Beijerinckia sp. 28-YEA-48: one gene and its partner. The main gene of each other region encodes a partner of the protein of the gene in region 2 in a complex. Links are inferred from orthologs where the notes say so. Each region holds a gene or a part of one and is shown on either strand. Other genes may lie near its edges. The genes, in order: mfd and uvrA.

Region 1 (4,388 bases), 190 kb from region 2 along the record:
GAATACATGGAGCGCAAGTTCGGCCCCGATCGCGCCACGAGCATGCATGAACGGCTTGAAGAGGTCGGCTACGAGGTTGGCATTCCCTTCGCCTTCGACAAGATCGAGCGCTCGCCCAACACGCTCGATGCGCATCGCCTGCTGCATTGGGCCCAGACCGCCGGCACCCAGGATGCCGTCGATGAGGAATTGTTTCGGCTCTATTTCGTTGAGGGCAAGGACATCGGCGATCCCGAAGTTCTCGCCGATATCGCAGCCAAGCACGGTCTCGACCGCGAGGTGGTAAAACGCCTCTTGGCCGGCAATGCCGACGAAGCGGAAGTGCAAGGCGAGATCGATGCCGCCCAGCGCATCGGTGTCACCGGCGTACCGTTCTTCATCTTCAACGGCCGGCTCGCTGTTTCCGGCGCGCAGCCCGCCGACGTGCTGCTGTCGGCCATGCGCCAGGCGGTGGAAGAGCCAGCCGTCGAATAGAGTACCAAGCGGCGGACGTTCCGCCGCTTGCTCCTACGCTGCCTTTTTGCCCTTTTCCGCGATCGCCACGAGGGTGCGCATGATGAGCCGCGTGCCCTCAAGCCGCTCGCTGGCATTGTCGAAATCGCGCATGAAGACGATGCGCATGTCGGGCCGCACTTTCGCCTCCGACCCCTGCTCCGCGACATAGCGCACCAATCCTTGCGGATTGGAGAAGGAATTGTCGCGGAAGGCGATGATAACGCCCTTCGGGCCGGCGTCGACCTTCTCGACATGAGCGCGTCGGCATAGGGTCTTGATCGAAATCAGCTTCATCAGCTGCTCGACCTCTTCCGGCAGCGGACCGAAGCGATCGATCATCTCGGCCGCGAAGGTCTCGATTTCCTCTTCGGTCTCGAGCCCGGTCAGACGGCGATAGATGCCAAGGCGCAGGGTGAGATCGGCGATGTAATGTTCCGGGATCGTGACCGGCGTGCCCATGCTGATGGTCGGCGACCAGGCTTCCTCGACCGGCGCTTCGATGCCGGCCTTGAGCGCGACGACCGCTTCTTCCAGCATCTGCTGATAGAGTTCGTAGCCGACTTCCTTGATATGACCCGACTGTTCGTCGCCAAGCAGATTGCCGGCACCGCGAATGTCGAGATCGTGGCTGGCGAGCTGGAAACCGGCGCCGAGTGTGTCGAGCGATTGCAGCACTTTCAGTCGCCGCTCCGCCTGCACGGTCATGGTGCGGCGGGCCGGCACGGTGAACAGCGCATAGGCGCGGGTTTTCGAGCGGCCGACACGGCCACGCAGCTGATAGAGCTGGCCCAGGCCGAACATGTCGGCGCGGTGGACGATGAGCGTATTGGCTGTGGGAATATCCAGCCCGGATTCAACGATCGCCGTCGAAACCAGGATGTCGTATTTGCCGTCGTAGAAAGCCGACATCCGCTCTTCCAGATCGGTCGCCGCCATCTGACCGTGGGCGATGACGAATTTAGCTTCCGGCACATGCTGGCGCAGGAAGGCGGCCGCCTCGTCCAAGTCTTCGATGCGCGGGCAGACATAGAAGGACTGACCGCCGCGATAACGTTCGCGCAGCAGCGCCTCGCGCACGATCAATTCGTCGAACGGCGTGACGAAAGTGCGCACCGCCAGACGATCGACCGGCGGCGAGGCGATGATGGAGAGTTCGCGCACGCCCGTCAGCGCCAGCTGCAGAGTACGAGGGATCGGCGTTGCCGAGAGGGTCAGCACATGCACCTCGGCACGCATCGTCTTCAACCGTTCCTTATGGTTGACGCCGAAATGCTGCTCCTCATCGACGATGACGAGGCCGAGATCGCTGAACGACACAGTCTTGCCGAGCACCGCATGGGTGCCGACGACGATTTCCACCGTGCCGTCGGCAAGCCCCTGCTTGGCCACGCGCTGATCGGCGGTAGAGACCATGCGCGACAATTGCGCCACTTTGACCGGTAGACCAGCAAAGCGCTGGCTGAAGTTGCGATAATGCTGGCGCGCCAGCAGGGTTGTCGGCACGACGACCGCCACCTGCTTGCCATTGATCGCCGCGGTGAAGGCGGCGCGCAACGCCACTTCCGTCTTGCCGAAACCGACGTCGCCGCAGACGAGGCGATCCATCGGCCGACCGCGCGCCAAATCTTCCAGCACCGCGTCGATGGTGTTCTGCTGGTCCTCGGTCTCGTCATAAGGAAAGCGGGCACAGAATTCGTCGTAAACGCCTTCCGGCGGCGCCAGCTTCGGCGCCTCTTGCAACATACGCTGGGCGGCAATGCGGATCAGTTCGTGCGCGATCTCGCGGATGCGCTTCTTCATCCGCGCCTTGCGCGTCTGCCAACCGGCGCCACCGAGCTTGTCGAGCTGAACGTCGGTGCCCTCGGAGCCGTAGCGCGACAGCAATTCGAGGTTCTCGACAGGCAGGAACAGTTTATCGCCGCCAGCGTAATGCAGTTCGAGGCAATCATGCGGGACGCCCACCGCCTCGATCACCTTGAGGCCATGGAAGCGCGCGATGCCGTGATCGACGTGGACGACGAGATCGCCCGGCGTCAGCGCCGCGACCTCGGTGAGGAAATCCTGCGCCCGCTTGGTTCTGCGGCGGTTGCGCACGAGCCGGTCGCCGAGAACATCCTGTTCGCCGACAACGGCGATGTCGCCGGCCTCGAAACCAGCCTCAAGACCAATCACGGCCAAGGCCACGCGTTCGCGCGGCAACGCCAAGGCTTGAACGAGATTGCCGACGACGTCAGTGGCCTTCAGGCCATGTTCGGCAAGAACGCCGGAGAGACGCTCGCGCGAGCCGTCCGACCAGGCCGCGACAATAACGCGACGGCCCTGCCCTTGCAGCTCGCGAATATGAGCGACCGCGACCTCGAAGACATTGATGGCTTCATTGGTGCGCTCGGGCGCGAAATTGCGGCCGGTGTGGCCAGCACAATCGATGTTATTGCCCGCGCCCCCTTCCGGACTGGCGAAAGGAGAAACATGGGCGACCGCCGACTTGCTCAGACGCGTGCGCCACTCGTCCGGCGTCATATAGAGCGCGTCGGGCCGCAGTGGCTTGTAGATCGACTCCTGCGGATTGAGATCATGCTGCGCCTTGCGCGCGTCGTAATAATCCTTGATCTCGCCGAGGCGCTCGCCAGCAGCATCCTCGATCAGCGCATCGAGCATGAGCGGCGCGTCCGGCACATAGTCGAACAATGTGCTCGTCTCGCCATAAAACAGCGGCATCCAATGTTCGATGCCGGGATGGCGGCGGCCTTCGCTCACCGCCTCATAGAGCGTGTCGCCACGGGTCGCCGCGCCGAAGGCCGCGACATAGGCCTGGCGGAAGGCGCGCATCGTGTCCGAGGTCAACTGCACCTCGCTCATCGGCACCAGATCCAGTGCCCGCAACTGGCCGGTGGTGCGCTGGCTTTCCGCATCGAAGGCGCGGATCGATTCCAGTGTGTCGCCGAAGAAGTCGAGCCGCACCGGCAGCGGTTGCCCCGGCGGCCACATGTCGAGAATGCCACCACGCACCGCATATTCGCCGGTATCGCGCACGGTGGACGAGCGCATGAAGCCGTTGATCTCCAGCCAGTTGACCAGCGAATCCATCGGCACCGCATTGCCCGGTGCAGCGGAAAAGCTCTGCGTGGCGAGCCAGCGCAGCGGTGGGACACGCTGCAGGAGCGCGTTGATCGTAGTGCAGATGATGCGTGGCTGCTCAGCCGATGAACGGGTGCGGGTCAGGCGCGACAGAACCGTCATCCGCCGCGCGGCGGTGGCGGCATTGGGCGAGACGCGATCATAGGGCTGGCAATCCCAGGCCGGAAACTCCAGCACCTCGACCTGGGGCGCGGCGAAGGCCAAAGCCTCCATGAAGGCGCGCGAGCGCTGACCGTCGCGCGCCACATGCACCAGAACGGCTGCGGTATCGCCCGCCGTCGCCGACAGAGCGCGCGCCAGATCCGCGGCGACAAAAGCATCAAAGCCGTCGGGAACACTGGTGAGGGTGACGGACTTGCCGCCAGCGAGCGCGGCAATGGCGCGGTTCAAACCCGCGATCGTAGAGGCGACAGTCATATCAGTTCCAATAAGCGGCGAGCGGACCAGCGATCACGAATGGATCGGCCGATCATGGGTGTGAAAGAGCTTGATCTTGCGGAAGACGGCGGTGTCGAGATTGGCTGGCACTGGGCGTTCGCCGACAAACCAGGCGAAAATGTCGCGATCGGGACATTCCATCAGAGCTTCGATATCGTCGAGCTCCGCCGCCTCAAGGCCGGCGATATGGGCGTCGGCGAAGCTGCCCAGCAGAATGTCGACCTCGCGCATGCCGCGATGCCAGCAGCGGTAGAGCACCCGGCGACGGCGCGGGTCGAGATCGGCGCTGCTGCGCTGGCTTTCGGGCATGATCACTC
Region 2 (3,805 bases):
GAAAAATTGACCACCGCATCGCCATTGCCCGTGCGCCGCACTTCAGGATCACGGCCAAGATTGCCGATCAGAATGACCTTGTTGACGCTGCCCGCCATAACGCTCTCCATATTGCCAGGATCACCGTGACCTAGGATCGAAAAGATCCCCAATCGAACATGTGATCGATTTCCATCTGGAGCGGGATTGCCGTCGCATCCCGCTCTGGCGCGTCCGCTCCGCGTCGCGCCACATGCTTCTCTCGTAAACTGTCCCGATGCCGGCCGTGAGCGCCGCCTGCCAGGGGCGACCTGTTGTCCACAGCGCTCGACAGGACCGGAACAATGTTCTATATTTGTTCTAGTCGATTAGCATCCGCGTTGCAAGCACTGACAGAAACGAGCACCTATATAGGGTGAAGCTTGTGAATATCGGGGCTGCGACATGGCATTGCCCGATCCGCACCCTACATTCACGGAACCCCAATCCGCCGGACCGCCCCATGAAAGATGCTAAGCCGCGCGCTAAAACCGCGCGCAGCCCGAAAGCCCAATCGGACGCCAAATCGGTCGCCAAGCCTTCGGTCGCCAAACCATCGGCAACCAAGCCTGCCGCCGCCCCGTCCCTGCCCGGCCTCAGCCGGTCCGTTGCCGCGCCTGTCGACATGCGCTCGATTACCGTGCGCGGTGCGCGCGAGCACAATCTCAAGAATGTCGACCTGACCATTCCGCGCGACAAGCTGGTGGTGTTCACCGGCCTGTCGGGCTCCGGCAAGTCGTCGCTCGCCTTCGACACGATCTATGCCGAAGGGCAGCGGCGCTATGTGGAATCCCTGTCGGCCTATGCCCGGCAGTTTCTGGAAATGATGCAGAAGCCGGACGTCGACCAGATCGACGGCCTGTCGCCAGCCATTTCCATCGAACAGAAGACCACCTCGAAGAACCCGCGCTCCACCGTCGGCACGGTGACCGAGATCCACGACTATATGCGCCTGCTGTGGGCGCGCGTCGGCATTCCCTATTCGCCGGCAACGGGCCTGCCGATCGAAAGCCAGACCGTCAGCCAGATGGTCGACCGGGTGCTGGCGCTGCCGGATAAGTCGCGGCTCTATCTGCTGGCGCCGGTGGTGCGCGGACGCAAGGGCGAGTTCCGTAAGGAGATCGCCGAATATATGAAGCGCGGCTTCCAGCGCCTGCGGGTCAACGGCACCTATTACGAGATCGCCGACGCGCCGACCCTCGACAAGAAGTTCAAGCACGAGATCGACGTCGTGGTCGACCGTATCGTCGTGCGGCCGGATATCGCCGCGCGCCTGGCGGAATCGATGGAGACGGCGCTGGAACTGGCCGACGGCATCGCCGTCGTCGAATTCGCCGATGAGAAGGACGCCAAGGGCGAGCCCAAGCGCATCCTGTTCTCATCGAAATTCGCCTGCCCGGTCTCCGGCTTCACCATTCCGGAAATCGAGCCGCGCCTGTTCTCGTTCAACAATCCGTTCGGCGCCTGTCCGGTCTGTTCCGGCCTCGGCTTCGAGCAGAAGATCGATTCAGATCTCGTCGTGCCCGATGGCAAGGTGACCCTGCGCAAGGGCGCCATCGCGCCCTGGGCCAAGTCCTCTTCGCCCTATTATCTGCAAACCTTGGAAGCGCTGAGCAAGCAATACAAGTTCCGCCTCGACGAGCCATGGGACAGCTTGCCGAAGAAGGCACGCGATGTGATCCTGTTCGGCTCCGGCGAGGAGGAAGTTAAATTCGCTTATGACGACGGGCTGCGCGCCTATCAGGTGAAGAAGCCGTTCGAGGGCGTGGTGCGCAATCTCGAGCGCCGCTATCTCGAAACCGAAAGCGAATGGGCGCGCGAGGAAATCGGCCGCTATATGGCTGATACCCCCTGCGCCGCCTGCCAAGGCCATCGCCTGAAGCCGGAAGCGCTCGCCGTGAAGATCGACGGCAAGCATATTGGCGAGATCGCCCAGCTTTCCGTGCGCCATGCCGCGCAATGGGCGACCGACCTGCCGCAGCATCTCGACAAGAAGCGCAACGAGATCGCCGGCCGCATTCTGAAAGAAATCCGCGAGCGGCTGATCTTCCTGGTCGACGTCGGCCTCGACTATCTGACCTTGGCGCGCAATTCCGGCTCGTTGTCGGGCGGCGAAAGCCAGCGCATTCGCCTCGCCTCGCAGATCGGCTCCGGCCTCACCGGCGTGCTCTATGTGCTCGACGAACCATCGATCGGCCTGCACCAGCGCGACAACGCCCGGTTGCTCGACACGCTGCGCCGGCTGCGCGACCTCGGCAACACGGTCATCGTCGTCGAACATGACGAGGACGCCATTCTGACGGCTGATTATGTGGTCGACGTCGGGCCTGGCGCCGGCATTCATGGTGGCCACATCGTTTCCGAAGGCACGCCGCAGCACATCCTCAACGATCCAAAATCGCTGACCGGCGATTATCTCACCGGGCGCAAATCGGTGATGGTGCCGCGGACGCGGCGTAAGCCGCAGCCGGGGCGCAAGCTGAAAGTGATTGGCGCGCGCGGCAACAATCTCAAAAATGTCGATGCGGAAATCCCGTTGGGCACGTTCACCTGCATCACCGGCGTGTCGGGTGGCGGCAAGTCGACCCTGATCATCGACACGCTCTACAAGGCCGTGGCGCGCAAGCTCAACGGGGCACTCGAACATCCGGCCCCCCACGACAAGATCGAGGGCATTGAACATCTCGACAAGGTGATCGACATCGATCAGTCGCCGATTGGCCGCACGCCGCGCTCCAATCCGGCGACCTATACGGGCGCCTTCACGCCGATCCGCGAATGGTTCGCTGGCCTGCCGGAAGCCAAGGCGCGCGGCTATCAGCCGGGGCGCTTCTCCTTCAACGTCAAGGGCGGGCGCTGCGAAGCCTGCCAGGGCGATGGCGTCATCAAGATCGAGATGCACTTCCTGCCCGACGTCTACGTCACCTGCGACGTCTGCAAGGGCAAGCGTTACGACCGCGAGACCTTGGAAGTGAAATATCGCGAGCGCAGCATCGCCGACGTGCTCGACATGACCGTCGAGGAAGCCCGGCAGGTGTTCAAGGCCGTGCCGACGATCCGCGAGAAGATGGAGACGCTGGCGCGCGTCGGCCTCGATTATATCAAGGTGGGACAGCAGGCGACGACGCTCTCGGGCGGCGAGGCGCAGCGCGTCAAACTGTCGAAGGAATTGTCGCGCCGCTCAACCGGGCGCACGCTCTATATTCTCGACGAACCGACGACCGGCCTGCATTTCCACGACGTCAAGAAACTGCTGGAAGTGCTGCACGAGCTGGTCGACCAAGGCAATACGGTTGTCGTCATCGAGCACAATCTCGAAGTGATCAAGACCGCCGACTGGGTGATCGACCTAGGCCCGGAGGGCGGCGATGGCGGTGGCGAAATCGTTGCTGTCGGCACGCCGGAAGACATCATCAAAAACGCACGCTCGCACACCGGCCACTTCCTCAAGGAAGTGCTGGCGCGCCGGCCGATGGCGGTGGCGGAAAAGAACGAGAAGGTGAGCAAGGCGGCGGCGGAGTAATCGCCGCTTTAGGCAGAGGCCGAAGCCATGGTGTCATCCCGGACGCACCGCAGGTGCGATCCGGGAACCAGGGGCAAACGACGCATGCTGTTTACAGTGGCGCACCTGCAAGAGAGGTGGCCTAGCGCCCTACCGCCCCGCAGAACGTCTCAAAGCAAAACCATAAATCCGCCGCCCTCCCCTCCTATTTTAGGCTGGAGATTCGCTGCGGCGCGCAACGGGGGGAACGGCTCTTGGACCGGAAACAGAAGACCACCGTCGAGC

What was found.
Region 1: the proteins of uvrA (region 2) and mfd are in contact, whole or in part, in a crystal structure (PDB 4DFC), measured with the Escherichia coli proteins. The link is inferred for Beijerinckia sp. 28-YEA-48 from one-to-one orthologs.

What each region holds. Positions count from the first base shown.
Region 1 is NZ_FNSI01000001.1:2,494,012-2,498,399, forward strand. Bases 308-4,387 are described here. They hold mfd (transcription-repair coupling factor), read right to left. Parts: upstream 4,051-4,387; coding sequence 508-4,050; downstream 308-507. Other genes in these bases: BLW50_RS11770 (DsbA family oxidoreductase), read left to right, coding at 308-474; BLW50_RS11780 (succinate dehydrogenase assembly factor 2), read right to left, coding at 4,084-4,380. Outside these bases: more of BLW50_RS11770, read left to right, coding at 1-307. UniProt on the Escherichia coli protein: Couples transcription and DNA repair by recognizing RNA polymerase (RNAP) stalled at DNA lesions. Mediates ATP-dependent release of RNAP and its truncated transcript from the DNA, and recruitment of nucleotide excision repair machinery to the damaged site.
Region 2 is NZ_FNSI01000001.1:2,302,768-2,306,572, forward strand. Bases 245-3,741 are described here. They hold uvrA (excinuclease ABC subunit UvrA), read left to right. Parts: upstream 245-643; coding sequence 644-3,541; downstream 3,542-3,741. Outside these bases: ssb (single-stranded DNA-binding protein), read right to left, coding at 1-98. UniProt on the Escherichia coli protein: The UvrABC repair system catalyzes the recognition and processing of DNA lesions. UvrA is an ATPase and a DNA-binding protein. A damage recognition complex composed of 2 UvrA and 2 UvrB subunits scans DNA for abnormalities.